DNA from 3 places in the Lysinibacillus sp. Y5S-8 genome. Region 2 is predicted to be linked to each of the others. Evidence: riboswitches for the same ligand, from Rfam matches in the RefSeq annotation. Region 2 holds a riboswitch; each other region holds the start of a gene.

What was found. A riboswitch is a leader RNA that binds a small molecule or an ion and turns the genes downstream of it on or off. The one in region 2 is predicted to bind lysine.
Region 1: linked by a shared signal. The riboswitch ahead of V6670_RS11055 (transporter substrate-binding domain-containing protein) and the one ahead of V6670_RS16450 (aspartate kinase) in region 2 are both predicted to bind lysine.
Region 3: linked by a shared signal. The riboswitch ahead of V6670_RS01280 (amino acid permease) and the one ahead of V6670_RS16450 (aspartate kinase) in region 2 are both predicted to bind lysine.

What each region holds. Positions count from the first base shown of each region.
Region 1 covers NZ_CP145889.1:2,275,989-2,282,286, reverse strand. The annotation lists gene V6670_RS11065 (amino acid ABC transporter ATP-binding protein) at 1-441, opposite strand, end outside; gene V6670_RS11060 (amino acid ABC transporter permease) at 454-1,179, opposite strand; gene V6670_RS11055 (transporter substrate-binding domain-containing protein) at 1,350-2,207, opposite strand; lysine riboswitch at 2,326-2,512, opposite strand; gene odhB (2-oxoglutarate dehydrogenase complex dihydrolipoyllysine-residue succinyltransferase) at 2,855-4,114, opposite strand; gene V6670_RS11045 (2-oxoglutarate dehydrogenase E1 component) at 4,209-6,298, opposite strand, start outside.
Region 2 covers NZ_CP145889.1:3,370,093-3,376,390, forward strand. The annotation lists gene sdhA (succinate dehydrogenase flavoprotein subunit) at 1-1,164, opposite strand, end outside; gene V6670_RS16440 (succinate dehydrogenase cytochrome b558 subunit) at 1,231-1,839, opposite strand; gene V6670_RS16445 (YslB family protein) at 2,112-2,546, shown strand; gene V6670_RS16450 (aspartate kinase) at 2,642-3,868, opposite strand; lysine riboswitch at 3,983-4,161, opposite strand; gene uvrC (excinuclease ABC subunit UvrC) at 4,271-6,061, opposite strand; gene trxA (thioredoxin) at 6,185-6,298, opposite strand, start outside.
Region 3 covers NZ_CP145889.1:259,639-265,936, forward strand. The annotation lists gene V6670_RS01255 (nitric oxide synthase oxygenase) at 1-435, shown strand, start outside; gene V6670_RS01260 (hypothetical protein) at 461-748, shown strand; one part of gene V6670_RS01265 (IS3 family transposase) at 704-1,572, opposite strand; one part of gene V6670_RS01265 (IS3 family transposase) at 1,572-1,845, opposite strand; gene V6670_RS01270 (hypothetical protein) at 1,913-2,269, shown strand; gene V6670_RS01275 (MFS transporter) at 2,336-3,544, opposite strand; lysine riboswitch at 3,721-3,897, shown strand; gene V6670_RS01280 (amino acid permease) at 3,980-5,443, shown strand; gene V6670_RS01285 (Nramp family divalent metal transporter) at 5,637-6,298, opposite strand, start outside.

The DNA of each region.
Region 1 (6,298 bases), 1.1 Mb from region 2:
CACACGCTGCTTTTGCCCCCCTGAAAGCTGACGAGGCTTGGCGTTCACAAATTGATCCATACCAACGATATTCAAATATTTAAGCGCCGTTTCTTCTGCTTCTTTCTTTGATCGCTTCAATACTTTGATTTGGCCCACTGTGCAATTGTTTAACACATTGTGATTGTTAAATAAATTGAATTGCTGGAATACCATTCCTAGATGTGTACGATATTCTTGAATATTGTGCTTATCATCTAAAATATCTTCCCCTTTATAAATAATTTGACCACCACTTGGCGTTTCTAATAAATTGATGCAACGAAGTAATGTCGATTTACCAGAACCAGAAGAGCCAATTAAACAAACGACTTCGCCTTTTTCTACTTGGAAATTTACATCTTTTAACACTTGGTTACGTCCAAATGATTTACTTAAATGTTCAATCTTAATCACTGCCATTTGTGCGTCCCCCTATACAGCTTCTTTTTGTTCTTTTTGATAGGCATCAGGTCCATCTAGACGTTTTTCAACATAGAGAAGGATGCGAGATGCGGTAAATGTCATGATAAAATAAAGAATACATGCGACAAAGAATGATTCAAAATAACGGAAGTTGTTACCTGAAATTGATTTTGTTTGGAAGAATAATTCCGTTACCCCAATGACATTTAAGACGGCTGTATCTTTAATATTCATAATTAATTGGTTACCTGTCGCTGGTAAGACATTACGTGCTACTTGTGGTAAAACAACATGCAGCATGATTTGGAAGTGATTCATACCAATTGCCGATGCTGCCTCGTATTGACCATTATCAATCGAGACAATACCACCTCGAACAATTTCTGCCATATAGGCCCCTGTGTTAAGGGAAACGACTAAAATACCTGCTGTAATAAAATGCATATCGATACCAAATGCGATATCTAGTCCGTAGTAGACTACCATAGCCTGTACAATCATTGGTGTACCACGGAAAAATTCAACATAGCATGTCAGGATAAAATTAATAAGCTTTAAGCTATAAAATTTTAAACCTTTTTTACGAACTGGAATCGTATGCATAATTCCAATGAAAAATCCGATGAATGCACCAATAATTGTACTAATAATCGAAATCAGTAACGTATAATACGCACCTCGTAAAAACATTTGCCAGTTGTTTTCAATAATTGAAAGTATCCATTCAAGACTCATGATGTTCCTCCTAACAATGTCATGTTGCTTGCTTATTTCCTTCGTGTCCTAGCTATTTCTACTATTCTATGATTTGTTACGCTAGGACATTATCATTATGTAGAGAGGTTCTCATTTTGATAATGATGAAATGATCATGCACGGACCAGCAACTAGCCCGTGCCTTGTCATTATTGTGCTGCTGGTTGTTGAGAAATCGCTTCTTCCATAATAGCTTGACGATCGTCTTCCGAAATACCTTTTAGGATTTCGTTGATTTTTTCACGGTTTGCATCGTCTTTACGTAAGCCTACAGCAATCGAAGTATTGGAAAGATCCGTATCAAAGCCTTCTTCAAATGCAACATATGTGAACTTATCGTTGGCAGCAGCAGCGGAAATACCTTCTGGACGTTCTGCTACATAGCCATCAATTTTGCCAGCCTCTAAAGCGACACGCATTGAGGGGAAGCTTTCCATTGCTGTTTGTTTTTCTACACCGTTAATTTGATCAATAACGTTATAGTTCGATGTATTTAATTGTGAAGTAATTTTAGCACCAGAGAAATCTTGAATCGATTTTGCATTTTCATACTTGCTACCTTTCTTAATAACCATAACGAAATCAGAAGTATAGTAGTTTTCTGTAAAATCAATCGTTTTCTTACGCTCTTCAGTTGGTGACATACCCGCGATAATGGCATCAATTTTGTTAGATTGTAGCGCTGGTACTAATCCATCCCATTCCATTTTGACAATGACTAGCTCTTTGCCTAAGCCTTCAGCAATTTTTTTTGCCATTTGGACATCGTAGCCGCCTGCATACTCTGCATTATCAGCAATTTTCACTGCACCATTAGCATCACCTTGCTGTGTCCAGTTAAATGGTGGATAGCCAGCCTCCATTCCGATTCGGAATTCACCGCCACTTGCTTCCTTGTCAGCACCAGCATCACCTGAACCGCCATCCTTTTTGTCGCTAGTGCCACATGCAGCTAGCACAATTGCTGTCATGATAGAGATCATTACTAACAACCATTTTCTTTTCATAAAAAACTCCCCTTTTCTGTAAAAAAATAAGACAACTGTAATAAAAAAGACCTAAGTATATTGAACTTAGGTCTTACCTTGTATGACAGTTGCCCAAATCCTCACTATAATTTCCATTTTCCGAGATAGCACAACCTAGTAAATCTGGAAATCCATTTACTAGGACAGTCCTGCACTTATTCACTGCAGACCCAGCATAAAAGTACGAGCTCCTTTTATACTTCGGCGATATTTCCTTCTTCATTGCGTCTTCGCTTGCTTGAACTCAACAATGAACTAATAAATACCGCGCCTCTACCTCACTGGTAAACGTTAGTGAGGTTTGTTTATTTAATTGATATTTAGATACTACTATAAAACTAGTACACTCGTCAAGACAGTTTTAACATTTTTCTGACTAATGACAATATTAGGATATTGTTCGTTCTCTATTCATTTTAAATCGTTAAGCTTCCATCGATATTTCTGAAAATTACAACAAATTTTTATTATAGAGTATGTGCTCTATGTGAGAAAAGTTGTGTTTATTTCTTTTTTGCTCCTCTAAACGATATAACATTAGTACTCTTTCAAACATAGAATCGGTCAAAATCTTTCGTCATGCATAAAAAAACCCTGCTGAACATTGTTCGCAGGGTTGAATGGCATTATGAATTTAATAGTAAATCTTCAGGATTTTCGATTAATTCTTTAACTGTTTTTAAGAATCCTACAGAATCTTTTCCATCGATGATACGGTGATCGTAAGAAAGTGCTACATACATCATTGGACGGATTTGAACTTCACCATTTACTGCAACTGGACGGTTAACAATTGAGTGCATACCTAAAATACCAGCTTGCGTACCGTTCATAATAGGAGTTGACATTAATGAACCGAATACACCACCATTTGTGATTGTGAATGATCCACCAGCCATGTCATTTAAGCCTAATTTTTTATCACGAGCTTTTGTCGCTAAGTTAGCGATATCTTTTTCGATTTCTGCAAAGTTTTTGCTGTTTGCATCGCGTACAACTGGTACAACTAAACCTTCTTCAGTTGATACAGCAATACCGATATCAAAGAAGTTATTTAAATGAATTTCATCGCCAGAGATTTGAGCGTTTACGTATGGGTATTTTTTTAGTGCCGCAACAACAGCTTTTGTGAAGAATGACATGAAACCAAGTTTGATGTCGTTTGCTTTTACAAACTCTTCTTGTTTACGTTTACGAAGTGCCATGATATTTGTCATGTCAATTTCGTTAAATGTTGTTAACATTGCTGTTGATTGTTTCACTTCTAATAAACGTTTGGCAATTGTTTGGCGACGACGGCTCATTTTTTCAATTGTTACACGGTCAGAATTAGCTGCTGGTGTAAATACTACTGGGCCACCTGAAGTTGCTACTGATGTAGGTGCTGCTACTGGTGCTACAGCTGGAGCTGTACCATGAGCTGCTACATCTTGTACACGTACACGTCCTTGTGGATCTACTGGAGATACTGCTGCAAGGTTGATACCTTTTTCACGAGCAAGACGACGTGCTGCTGGAGATGCGATTACTCGCTCACCAGACGTTTCTTCTACAACTGGAGCAGATGCTACTGGTGCAGATGCTGCTTGTGGCGCTGCTGGAGCCGGAGCTGCTTCAGCTGGAGCCGCTGCTGGTGCAGGTGCTGCGCCTTCGCCTGCTTCTACTACTGCGATAACTTGACCAACTAGTACAGTATCGCCTTCTTCAGCTAAAATTTGTGTTAATACACCTGCTTCTTCAGAAATGATTTCAGCGTTTACTTTATCTGTTTCAAGTTCAACGATGAATTCACCTTTTTCAACGCGATCGCCCACTTTTTTTACCCACTGTGCGATACTACCTTCTGTAATCGATTCTGCTAATTCAGGGACTTTAATTTCAGCCACTTTCATTTCCTCCTTTGATTAACGTGCATGACGCACATAAAAGGGCTACTGCTTAAGGGCAAGTAGCCCGGTTTTTTCAAAAATTTATATGTGATTATTTAACCTTCACTGGCTCAGCAACTGCCGCTTCAATTAATGCTGCTTGTGCTGCTTTATGAGAATCTGCATCCCCTTCAGAAGTTGAGCTCATTGCAGGACGACCTACATAGCGAAGTTTTTTACCTTCTGAAAGTTCATATAATGTTTCTAATGCATAATTCCATGAGCCTTGGTTTTTAGGTTCTTCTTGTACCCAAACAATTTCTTTCACATTTGGATACTTAGCAATAATACCAGCAACTTGCTCTTTTGGGAATGGGTAAAGTTGTTCTACACGAATAATGTGTAAATGATCGAAGCCTTCTCCGTCTTTTACGCGATCCGCTAAGTCGATCATCACTTTACCAGTTCCTAAAACGATACGCTCTACAGCTTCTGGTTTAGCGCCTAAACCTGGTTGTTCAATCACTTCTTGGAATGAACCATTTGCTAATTGTTCAGCATTAGCCGCTGCTAATGGGTGACGTAATAGTGATTTTGGTGATACGACTACAAGTGGACGTACCCCTTCTGTACCCAATAACGCTGCTTGACGGCGTAATAAGTGATAGTAGTTACCTGCGTTTGAACAGTTCGCTACAAACCAGTTATTTTCAGCTGACATTTGTAAATAGCGTTCCATACGGCTTGAAGAGTGCTCTGGACCTTGACCTTCATAACCATGTGGTAAAAGGATCACTAATCCAGATTTTTGGCCCCATTTAGAGCGTGCCCCTGAAATAAAGTTATCAAACATCACTTGTGCCATGTTCGCAAAGTCACCGAATTGTGCTTCCCACACTGTTAAGACATGACTATTTTCTAGGTTGTAGCCATACTCAAAGCCTACTACCCCCGCTTCAGTCAGTGGAGAGTTGTGTACTGAGAAGGATGCACTCGCACCAGAAATATGATGAAGCGGTGTGAAGACATTCCCATTGTTTTTATCGTGAAGTACTAAGTGACGTTGAGAGAATGTACCACGTTGAGCATCTTGACCTGTAAAACGTACTGGTGTGCCGTCTTGGATAATTGTCGCATACGCTAACGTTTCTGCATGGCCCCAGTCAATTTTTGCTGATGCATAGGCATCACGACGTTTTTCTAAAATTTTGCCAAGCTTTTTCTGTGGCTCGAAGTTTTCTTCAAACACTAAAAGCTCTTCATTGATTTTTTCTAAACGTTCCGCACCAACTGCTGTATCAATTTGTGGGAACTCTACTTTTAATTCTGCTGGCATTTCTAAATGATGATGATCATCTTTATCTGCCATTTCTCTTACATGGTCATAGGCTGCTTGCATTTCTGCATAGATTGCTGTATCTAAGGCAGCTACATCTTCAGCAGATAGAAGACCTTCAGCCACTAATTGTGCTCCGTATAAAGCACGCACTGTTTCATGTTTAGAAACCAATTTGTATGTTTCTGGGTTTGTCACAGTTGGGTCATCTGTTTCATTATGACCATGGCGACGGTAACCAACTAAGTCTACAATAATATCTTTGCCGAATTTTTGACGGTAGTTAGCAGCAAAACGACCAACTTGCGCTACTGCCTCTGGGCTATCTGCGTTGACATGGACTACTGGTACCTCATAACCTTTTGCTGGGTCAGAAGAGTACACAGAAGAACGAGAATCATAATGCTCAGTTGTGAAACCGATCATATTGTTCGCGATAATGTGGATTGTACCACCTGTTGTAAAGCCTTCTGTTTTAGCAAAGTTTAAAACCTCAGTCACAATCCCTTGACCTGGGAATGCAGCATCACCGTGCACTAAAATACCTAAGCCTTTTGTACGATCGTGTACCGCTTGCCCTGGTTTAGACGTATCATCTTGTGTTGCACGAGTAGCTCCAAGTACAACTGGATTGCCAACTTCTAAGTGTGATGGGTTGTAAGCCAATTTAACATTCATACCCGATTCACGGTTGTAAGAAGCACCCATATGGTATTTCACATCACCTGTCCAACCTTTTGTAATTTCAAGGCGGCCATGCTCAGGCATAAATAACTCATTTGAAACATGTGCAAAGTCAGAGAACATCATGTCATAAGGTTTGTTTAAGATGTGTGTTAAAACATTTAAACGACCACGGTGTGCCA
Region 2 (6,298 bases):
ACCAAGACGGTTTGCACCATGTTGAGAGTAATCACATTCACCTGCTGCAAATAGACCAGGAATTTCAGTCATTTGGTTGTAATCAACCCATAATCCACCCATTGAATAGTGAACTGCTGGGAAAATTTTCATTGGTAATTTACGTGGATCATCCCCTACGAATTTTTCGTAGATTTCGATGATACCACCAAGTTTAACGTCCAATTCATGTGGATCTTTATGAGAAAGATCTAGGTATACCATGTTCTCGCCATTAATACCAAGTTTTTGGTTTACACAGACATCAAAAATTTCACGTGTTGCAATATCACGTGGTACTAAGTTACCATAAGCTGGGTATTTTTCTTCTAAGAAGTACCAAGGTTTACCGTCTTTATAAGTCCAAATACGACCACCTTCACCACGAGCTGATTCTGACATTAGACGGTTTTTGTCATCTCCAGGAATCGCTGTTGGGTGAATTTGAATGAATTCGCCATTCGCATATGAAGCACCTTGTTGATAAACGATAGAAGCAGCAGAACCTGTGTTAATAACAGAGTTTGTTGTTTTACCGAAGATAATCCCAGGGCCACCAGTCGCCATAATAACAGCGTCTGCACGGAATGATTTAATTTCTTCTGTACGCATATCTTGCGCTACGATACCACGGCAAACGCCGTCATCATCGATGATAACACCAAGGAATTCCCAGTGCTCATATTTATTTACTAAACCAGCTACTTCATGAGAACGAACTTGCTCATCTAGCGCATATAGTAATTGTTGACCAGTTGTTGCACCAGAGAAAGCTGTACGGTGCATTAAAGTACCACCAAAACGACGGAAATCTAAAAGTCCTTCTGGTGTACGGTTGAACATAACACCCATACGGTCCATTAAGTGGATAATGCCAGGTGCTGCGTCACACATACCTTTTACTGGTGGTTGGTTCGCTAAGAAGTCCCCACCATATACTGTATCATCAAAGTGAATCCATGGAGAATCCCCTTCACCTTTTGTATTTACCGCACCATTAATTCCGCCTTGCGCACAAACAGAGTGTGAGCGTTTTACAGGAACTAATGAGAATAAATCAACTTCAGTACCAACTTCAGCTGCTTTAATCGTTGCCATCAGACCGGCAAGACCACCGCCGACAACAATTATTTTGCTTTTCGCCATGATTATTTCTCACTCCTCTTAAAAAATTGCAATGATTGCTGTTACTCTATCGTAGCTTCTATTGAATTATACGAAAGCTAAAATAGCAGCCACACCAACTACACTTAGAATTACGAAAATAATGTTTGTTACGTAAGTAGCAATCTTTTGAGACTGAGGAGATTGTGTAATACCCCAGCTTACTAGGAATGCCCATAAACCGTTAGATAAGTGGAAAGTTGCTGATAAAATACCAACAATGTAGAATCCAAGCATGAATGGATTAGCAACGATATTCGCCATCATGTCGTAATCAACGTGTGTGCCAAGTGCTTTTTGAATACGAGTTTGGAAAATATGCCATGCAATGAAAATCACTAGGAATACACCAGTGAAACGTTGTAAAGAGAACATCCAGTTACGGTATGTGCTGAAACGTCCTGTGTTTGGTGTAGCAGTGAATGCAATGTAGACACCATAGAATGCGTGGAACATTAATGGAATATAGATGACAATCCATTCAACTAGGATAAGGAATGGAATCTTTTCCATTACTGCGGTAGCATCATTGTAACTTTCTGCCCCGCCTGTTGCTGTAAAGTTAATGAACAGGTGCATCGTTAAAAACAGACCTACTGGAATGATACCAAGTAGAGAATGTAAGCGACGCCATAAAAACTCTCGATCTTTCGACAAGACTGTTACCCCCCTTAGTACTTAAAATAGCACAACAAAAGAAGTCATCATTTTGTAAATGATACTTCATTGACTGTGTATTTCATCATGGTACAATATTATGACATGTTTATTGTACTCTCAAGAGCTACGAGCGTCAAGGCAACTCGGAGTTTTTCATAGAGCTTATTAAAGAACTAATCTAGTACATGATGCGTTGTTTTTTCTCGAAAAATCTATCATTACTTTATTACTGTTGAATTTTAAGAAAATTCTAAGAAAGAAGGATAACAATGTTAAACACTCCATCTCCTACAATTTCATCATTTGGTTATGAGCTCATTCGCGATCATATTCTATCTTCTATCCTTGGTAAACATGAGAATGATGTCCTTTATTGGGCAGGTAAAGAGCTTGCTCGCAAGTTCCCATGCAAAAGTCAAGACGAACTTATCGCATTTTTCGCAGATGCCTGCTGGGGTACACTAGAGCTCATGAAGGAATCAAAGGATGGTCGCATTTTCCAATTGACAAATGACCCTGAAATATTGCAAATCAAACAACGAAGCTTTAGACTGGAAGCAGGATTTATAGCAGAGCAAATTCAATTAGCTAAAGGCTACCTTACAGAATGCTATGATGAAAAGCGAGAAAAGCAGCACTATGTCATGTTTACAGTCAAATGGGATGTCAAGGAACGTATTATGAATACCATTCCTACTGAATAATGAAAAGGATTGTCTCCCTATTCAACGGGATGACAATCCTTCTTTTTTCTTCCTTTAATTTCGGACTATTACATAAAATACTGTTTCTTCTATTATTATATATAAAGTGCTTGCTCTAAATTGAATTCATCATGCAAGGCATTTGCTGCACGAATCATATCATCCTGTGGTACAACAACAGACACTTTTATTTCAGACGTACTAACCATTTTTATAGGAATATCTTCACGACGTAATCGATCAAACATGCGAGCAGCAACACCTGGATTAGAGGCCATACCTGAACCAATGATAGAAACCTTCGCCAATCCTATTTCAAAGTCAGCAAAACTAAAGCCAAGTGACAATTTACTATCTTCTAGAACACGCAATGTTTCCGCAAATTCCTCTTTTAAAATGGAAAAAGACACAGTTGGTTTTAAGCCATCAATGATTGCCTGTACAATAATATCTACATTAATGCGGTTTTCTGCAAGGATTGTAAACATATCTGCCAATGCACCATCGGCATACGCATCATACCCCACTGTTAAACGGATAATATCTGACTCAAAGGCTACACCACGGACAACTAAATTTTTCTCCATTTCCACTTCCTCCTTCAATAAAGTACCTACTGACTCTACTAAGCTAGAGCGTATAATAACGGGCATTTGAAATTTTTTTGCTAACTCCACTGCACGAGGATGAATAACATGTGATCCTAAATTAGATAACTCCAGCATTTCATCATAGGAGATTTCCTGCAGCTTTTGAGCTTTGCTGACATAGCGTGGATCTGCTGTATAAACACCGTCAACATTTGTATACATATCAGTTCGCTCTGCTTCCAATGCTACAGCGAGTGCTATAGCTGTTGTTTCAGCTCCGCCTTTGCCAAGTGTAGTAATATTTTGTTCCTCATCAATACCCTGTTCTCCAGCAATCACTACAATTTGTCCCTGTACAAGATGTTCTTCAATACGACTGTCATCGATATAGTCGATACGTGCATGACGATACTTACAATCTGTATGTATACCTGCTTGCCATCCAGTTAAGGACACTGCCTCATAGCCCGCTTCTTGTAATGCGATGGCAAATAAAGCGCTGGATAATTGAGAGCCCGTAGACACGACTGCAGCTAATTCCCGTTTGGGCACTTCGTCCGTTAGTTGATGTACCATCGTTTGCACATCTTTCGTTGTGTGTCCCATTGCTGCAACGACCACGACTACATCGAAGCCTCTGTCCTTTTCAGCAATCGCCTTCCTTGCTGCCTCTTGGATTTGTTCAGTAGAAGCTAGTGCAGCCCCTCCAAACTTCATCATTATTTTAGCCATTTCTTGCGTTCTCCTTTCCAGTCCATATATTTCACCTGCTTCTAAAAAACTAAAAGGCAGCCTCCACATAACGTGAAAGCTGCCTATAACATGTACAATGATCGTAACTTGTGCATGTGTGATAGCTCTCCGAAACTTTTAGAATCGACAATCTTACATTTCTTAAATGTAAAACCAGTACAACAAAGGAAACAACAATGCTGTACTTCGGCAAGCTTCCCTTTCACACACGATCTCTGGACTTGTTCATCCTCCATTGTGTTACTCTTGAATCTTGCACCTCTATCATCACCATAAAGTGAATGTATTCAATTGGTTTAACGCTGGCGTTAACATGCTAGCCACACCAGTTCGCTATTCATCACATTGACGAACAATGTTATTTACAACCTTAGCACATGTCTATTCCTTTGACAATGACTCTTGCTGAAAATAGCTATAAATTTGGCTCGCTAAATTAGCAGGTATTCCTGCCTCCTGCAAAGCTAGCTCGCTTGCCTCTCGAATTTTCTTAACTGAACCAAAATGTTTGAGCAACTGCTGCTTGCGTTTTGGCCCCACACCTTCAATATGGTCTAACACCGATTGAATAGCATGCTTCTCATGCTGTTGGCGCAAGAAGGTAATAGCAAAGCGGTGAACTTCGTCCTGAATTCGTTGCAATAAATAAAAGCCATCACTAGTACGCTTTAAGGCAATTACTTCTGGTGGATCACCAAACAATAGCTGCGATGTATTATGCTTATCATCTTTTGCTAAACCAGCAATCGGTATAACAAGTCCAAGCTCATCTTCTAGTACTTCACGGGCGACTTCCATTTGCCCCTTGCCACCATCAATTAAGACTAAATCTGGCAATGGCAAGCCTTCCTTTAAGACACGCGAATATCGCCGACGTATAACCTCTTGCATCGCACCGTAATCATCATGCTTTGCAGCCGTACGCGTTTTGTATTTACGATATTCCTTTTTCGCAGGCTTTCCATCAATGAAGACAACCATAGCTGATACAGCATCCGTGCCATGCATATGACTATTGTCAAATGCCTCAATTCGTAATGGCGTTGAAATACCTATTGCTTCACCAAGTGCCTCACAAGCACCAATTGTCCGTTCTTCCTGCCGTTCAATTAGCTGGAATTTAGCTGCCACAGCAATTTCAGCATTTTTAGTTGCTAATTCAACCAATTCCCTCTTTTGACCTCTTTTTGGTGTGAGAACTTTAAGCTCTAATAACTCCGTTAAGATGGCTGCATCAATTGCTTGTGGAATAAAAATTTCTTTCGGCTTAATATGCTCTGGTTTTTCATAAAAGCGGCCAACAAATGTTAAAAACTCTTCCTCAGCATCTTGATAGATTGGGAAAACCGAGACATCACGCTCAATCAGCTTTCCTTGGCGAACAAAGAAAACTTGCACACACATCCAGCCTTTTTCGACGGCATAGCCAAATACATCGCGGTTCGTTGTATCACTTGATACTATTTTTTGTTTCTGCATGACCGTATCAATATGTGCAATCTGATCGCGAAACTCTTTCGCTCGTTCAAATTCTAAGCTTTCAGCAGCTGCAAGCATTTTAACTTCAAGCTCTTTTTTGACTGCCTCGACACCACCATTTAAAAACTTCGTCATATCTTCAATCATCTCTTGATAAACTTGACCATTAATTTCTTTTACACAAGGTGCTAAACATTGCCCCATATGATAATACAAGCAAACTTTTGAAGGCAATTGGACACATTTGCGCAATGGATACAATCGATCCAACAGCTTTTTCGTTTCACTTGCCGCATAAGCATTAGGGTAAGGACCAAAATATTTAGCCTTATCCTTTTTTACCTTACGTGTCGTAATAAGACGTGGATGTTTTTCATTCGTAATTTTTAAATATGGATATGTCTTATCATCTGTTAGCATGACATTGTATTTTGGATCATGTAATTTAATGAGATTCAGCTCTAAAATAAGTGCTTCAATATTAGATGATGTCACGATATACTCAAAATCTTCTATTTCACCGACAAGCCTTTGTGTTTTGCCTTCATGTGTTCCCGTAAAATATGAACGTACACGGTTTTTCAGTATTTTCGCTTTGCCCACATAAATGATTGTCCCTTGACGATCCTTCATCAAATAGCAGCCAGGCTGATCCGGTAAAATATCTAGTTTACGCTTGATTAAATCGTTCATTACCTACCTGCCCCCCTACATAAAAATTCCCCTCAATTGAATATGATAGATATTACCTTTATTATATAACGAAAAAAAGCCGAACACATCTATTGATGGTCCGGCTTTTGTGAACTTCATTAATTACGCATGTTTTGCGATAAATGCTTCTAAAGCTTCTTTCGGTTGGAAGCCTACAGTTTTGTCAACTAATTCTCCATCTTTAAATAATAGTAAAGACGGAATTGACATAATTTG
Region 3 (6,298 bases), 1.6 Mb from region 2:
TCAAGTATGCGTTTTCAAATGGCAGGCATTGATTTTCAAGCGGCACCCTTTAATGGCTGGTATATGGGGACAGAAATCGGTGCACGTAATTTAGCAGATCATGACCGTTATAATATGCTACCAGCTATTGCGGAGGTTTTTAATCTTGATACAACCAAGCAAGCTTCACTTTGGCGTGATCGTGCATTAGTGGAGCTTAATATTGCTGTCCTTCATTCTTTTAAAGAACAAGGCGTGAGCATTGTCGATCATCATACAGCTGCTCAGCAGTTTAAATTGTTTGAAGAAGCAGAGGAATCAGCAGGACGAGACGTTACAGGCAACTGGACATGGCTAATCCCACCACTTTCGCCCGCAACGACTCATATTTTCCATAAGCCGTATATCAATATTTATCATACACCCAATTATTTTTATCAAAAACCATGCTATTAACTGATTGTGGAGAGGACGAAACGCTATGTTGAATGAGCAAATTTCGAGTATCCCGTGGTTACAATTGACGACACCTTATGGTAGAGGAACGGCAATCCCGCAGCTGATTGAACAGGAGCAATATACAGAGCTAGCTGAGTTAGTGGAGCATCAAGGTACACTATGGCAGGTCACACCATGGGTTTTGCTTGTCCTTTTAAAAAAGCTTGCTAGCAAAGATACGAAGGAGGCACTGACTACCTTTTTTGAGACAGTAAAAAAACACCTTTTAAACTGCCAGTTGACGGTATTTTACCGGCGACTGGTTGTTTAGTTTCGTTTGGATACGGATATTGTTATAATAGTGTATATATTCTTCGACGATTCGAATCACACAAGCATTAGACGTGCTGTGTATTCCGTCGAGATAGAACGTTTCGGACTTTAGCGAGGAGTGAAACGTTTCGATTGGGGAATTATCAGCGGGCGTGCCTTTGCGGGACATGCTCATGGTAATTCCTTTTTCTTTTACTGCTGCTTGATAAACATAGGACGTATACACAGAGCCCTGATCGCTATGCAGAATGATATCCTCAGGCAGCTGCTTCAATTGAGCGAGCGTATCTAAGATAAACGTTGTATCTTGTGTATCACCGACTGTATAGGCAATGATTTCACCATTGTATAAATCCATGATGCTTGAAAGATATAACATCGACTGACCAAAAGGCAAGTAAGTAATATCGGTTACGAGCTTCTGGAGGGGTGCTGTTGCCTTAAAATCACGGGCTAATGTATTGTCTGCTATGTCCGCTGGTTGACCGGTACGTTTACGCTTTTTTACTTTGACACGACAAGACCAATTATATTTTTGCATCACTCTTTGTACCGTTTTTTCTGCAATTTCTGGAAATAAAGTAGCGATTTTACGATAGCCATAACGATATTTATGGGCTGCACAAGCTTCACCAATCGCTTGATCTCGACTATCTTTATTGGACAGTATCCCACGTTGTTTTCGCCAACGGTAATAGGTAGCCCTCGCCACGCCCATATGTGCACAAATAGTTTGAATAGACATGGTTCCTTTTAATTCTTCTACGAGGTCTACGAATGCTTGTCCAACCACTTCCTCTCCAATTCTTTGTACTTTTTTAGTACTTCAATTTGTTGTTTTAAGAAACGAATTTCAGCTTGTAAACGTGCCTCCTCTGTATCGTATTCAGGACCTTTACCAAATGAATACTGTTTCCCAACCGGTTGTTGTAATCGTTGATGCTCTCCTTCACGATACCATTTCATCCACACTTTTAGTTGCGTATGATTTTTAATATTTAATGGCTCAAGCACTTCCTTCACTGGCACACCAGCTAACCTCATTTCAATCGCTTTCATTTTTATCTCAATTGGATAACTTACTCTTGTACCCATAGAAAAAACACCTCCACGTTGATTGTTTGGTATTCAATACCCGTTTTTCAACGAAAGGTGTTTTTATTTGTCTCATATTTTTAGGTCAGTGCGGGATGTCTCTGTACAAGAAGTAGAGCTTTATTTAGCTGTGGCACATGCAATTTCTGAGGATTATCTAGACCCATCATATTCAGTTCAAACTATGCAGGAGCTGTTAGATGTCAAATATTTATGGATGGATCACGAAGAGAATGATGAGCTGGAATGGGAGGAGGAAACGCCAAAGGGTTATGAGCAGAAAGCTTTTGTAAGCTATTATTATTTTAGTTATATACTCTTACAAGAGGCTGTTCCTATTTTTGCAGCAGTTATAGCTCACAACAAAGAAACAGCGGACCATCTTGCTGAACTGTTAACCTTACTACAGCAATTGGACAAATAAAACGTCTATACCTATATAGAAGTAAAGCAGATGGGGAACATGAGCAGTTATCCCATCTGCTTTATTTTAATGGACATATTCGTCTTTAGAAGCTCTCATTGAGCAAAAGAAAAGAATGGTCGCCACAACTACAAAGAGCCAACCAGCAATATTCCAGCCACCCAATAAATCATGTAAGTAGCCAAAAAGAATAGGGCCAATGGCGGCAAATAAATAACCTAATGATTGTGCAAAGCCTGATAAATCTGCTGCCTCAAATGCCGTGCGTGTACGAAGTGTAAAGAACATCATCGCTAAGGCAAATGAAGAACCTCCTGCTAAACCTAAAAGAATCATCCACAGTACCCCAAGACTTGTCCACTCCATGACAACTCCAATAAAGCCTATTAAATAGAAGAATGTAAACATCACTACAAGATGTCTTTGAGAAGCCATTTTACTTGCAATGATAGGCACAGCCAATGCCATTGGTACTTGTGAAAATTGCATGATAGAAAACATCCAGCCAGCTTTGTCAGGAGCCAATCCCTGGGCGATATAGATTTCAGGAATCCAAGCAGCTGTCGTATAAAATAATAAAGACTGTAACCCCATTGCACCTGTGACAGCCCAAGTAACAGGAGACTTCCATAAGGGTGTACCTGTTATTTTAGAGGTAGTGGCAGGCTCAGGTTTATTTGATTTCAATTGAGGTATCCAAATTAAAATCGTTACGACCACTAGTACAAGTGCAATGGACAGTGCTCCTTGCCAGCCAAATGATGAATTGGCTATAGGATAGCTAATACCTGCGCCAAGCCCAGCCGTTAAGTTCATTGACATGGTGAAAAAAGCCATTAATAAACCAACATGGTATGGAAATTTTAATTTTAATAATCCTGGAATCAGCACATTTCCAAATGATATGGCTACGCCGATGAGTACAGTACCAAATACAAGTAACCCCGTTGTACCAAGGGAACGTAGAACAATCCCCAAGGCTAATAAAATAGTGGATAAAAATAGTGTTAGCTCAAGCCCTAGTTTGCGTGCTACAATGGGCGCAAATGGTGAGATGGTAGCAAAAGCGAGCAATGGAATCGTTGTTAGAAAGCCTGCAAGTACATTAGAAATACCAAGATCGTCACGGATAAATGATATAATAGGGCCAACAACAGTTAGTGGCATTCTTAATGTAGAGGCTATAAAGATAACTCCGAAGACTAAAAGTAAGGTTGTTCCCTTCCAGCTAATTTTTTTACTCGGAAAACTAGCGGAATGATCATTTGTAGTCAAAATAATTCCCCCTGTTCGTAACCATTCTAATTGAACTACTATAACACTTTAACAAACCAATAAAAATAGTAGAAGATTCACAAAATACAGAACATTTATTGTTATATTGAAATGTCAAAGGTCTTATGCTAATATAATAAGCATCATAAATTTAATAATTATATGCCTCATGTTTGTATTGAGGTAGAGGTCGCGATATTTATAAGTATGCTAATGGAAATGACAAGCATTGATGAAATTAGCTGAAAGGGAATATTGCCGAAGTGTGAGGGGACTTGAAAACCTCATGCTGGGGCTGTCTCCGAAAGGAACAGAACTGTCACGTTTGCACAACGTGTTGAGCTATCATTTAGGAAAAACTGAGGATTAACTTAGCCATCACAGTGTATATGTGATGGCATTTTTTTGCCTCGTAAATAGGAAGGAAGCTATATCGTGAGTGAAATAAAAGTAAATCAGCTCGGACATAAAGCGCCAAAGCTGAAAAAAGAATTGAAAAGCCGTCATATCACAATGATTTCTTTAGGCGGTACAATTGGTACGGGACTATTTTTAGCCAGTGGTGGTGCCATTGCACAAGCTGGACCTGGTGGTGCATTGCTTGCCTACGCCCTAATTGGTATTATGGTGTACTTTTTAATGACAAGCTTAGGGGAAATGGCTGCCTATATGCCATCATCCGGTTCATTTAGTACGTATGCAACAAAATTTGTAGATCCAGCACTAGGCTTTGCATTAGGCTGGAACTATTGGTATAACTGGGCAATCACTATTGCAGCAGAAATTGCAGCAGTATCCTTAATTATGAAATATTGGTTCCCTGATAGTTCATCAGCCCTTTGGACAGTATTATTTATTGCTGTTGTACTGTCATTTAATTTGCTTTCTGTAAAGAGCTATGGAGAAAGTGAATATTGGTTTGCGATGATTAAAGTAGTGACAGTCATTGTTTTTATTATTATCAGTTTATTAATGATTTTTGGTATTTTAGGTGGACAGGCCCCTGTAGGCTTTACTAATTTCTTTATTAGTGATGGACCATTTCACGGTGGCTTCCTAGCTACATTTGGCATTTTTCTAGCAGCCGGATTTTCATTCCAAGGAACAGAGTTACTTGGGATTACAGCAGGTGAAACAGACGATCCAGGAAAAAATATTCCAAAGGCTGTTAAATCCGTATTCTGGCGTATTCTTTTGTTTTATATTTTAGCAATTGGTGCAATCGGAATGTTGATTCCATTTACAGATGAACGCTTATTATCAGAAGATATCGCAGTATCACCGTTTACATTAGTGTTTGACCGCTTAGGTATTGCCTTTGCAGCTTCGTTAATGAATGCCATTATTTTAACGGCTATGCTGTCAGCTGGAAATTCAGGGCTTTATGCATCATCACGTATGCTATGGCAATTAGCAGTGGATGGACATGCGCCTAAGTTCTTCACAAAGCTAAGTCGTCGAGGAATACCAATTTATGCATTGATGGCAACATTAGCTGTAGGTTGTTTAGCTTTTTTAGCGTCTTTCTTTGGTGATGGCGTTGTTTATATTTGGCTGTTAAATGCCTCTGGTATGTCTGGTTTTATTGCATGGCTAGGTATTGCCTTTAGTCATTATCGCTTCCGTCGTGCATTTGAAGTACAGGGCCTAGATCCAAAGCTATTACCTTATAGAGCAAAATTGTACCCGTTTGGACCACTATTTGCCTTTACTGTTTGTATGATTGTGGTCATTGGGCAAAATTACACGGCCTTTACGGGAGACCAAATTGATTGGTATGGGATATTAGTTTCTTATGTTGGAATCCCACTATTTTTACTGTTATGGTTTGGCTACAAAATCAAGCACAAAACAAAAATGCTTTCACTTCAAGAATGTGATTTAAAAGTGGAAGATTAAATAGTAGGGCTGTTCTGTAAACTAATGAATGATTGGTTTATGGGACAGCTTTTTTATGTCTTAACCGTCGTTAAAAATATCAAAAAATAATATCACATATATAGTAATATTAGTATTTACTAACTAGCCATTCGAAAGTCGATGTCTAATCAAATAAAAACCAGGTACCCATTCTCGAGTACCTGGTTTTTTATTATCCAAATATTGTTTCCCACAGTAAGTAAATATTTAATGTCACAACGATGACAACAACAAACCAACCTAAAAAAGTTGTAATACGGTGATTGACTAAACTGCCCATGATGTTTTGTTTGCTTGTAAACATAACAAGAGGGACAAGAGCAAATGCAATACCGAAAGATAAAACGACCTGACTTAGAACGAGCGCATAGGTTGCATTCACGCCTAATGCAATAATGACTAGAGGCGGCACCATAGTAATCGCTCTACGTAAATAAAGTGGTATTTTTCTTTGAATGAACCCTTGCATGACTACATCACCTGCTAACGTCCCGACAGAGGAGCTAGCTAGCCCGGCAATAAGTAAACCAAGACCAAATGAAATGGCAGCCATTGGGCCGAGCGCATCTTTTAAGCCATTATAGGCAACATCTAAATCTTCTACAACCACGCCTTGTGTGTGGAAGACTGCTGCAGCAATGATCAGCATGCTCATATTAATCGCCCCGGCAATTATCATAGCGATGATAATATCGATAAATTCAAAACGGAAAATACGTTTTTTTTCATTTTCATTCCGACCAACAATACGACTTTGCGTTAACGATGAATGTAAGTAAATAGCATGAGGCATGACAGTTGCTCCTAAAATACCTGTTGCTAATAATAGTGAAT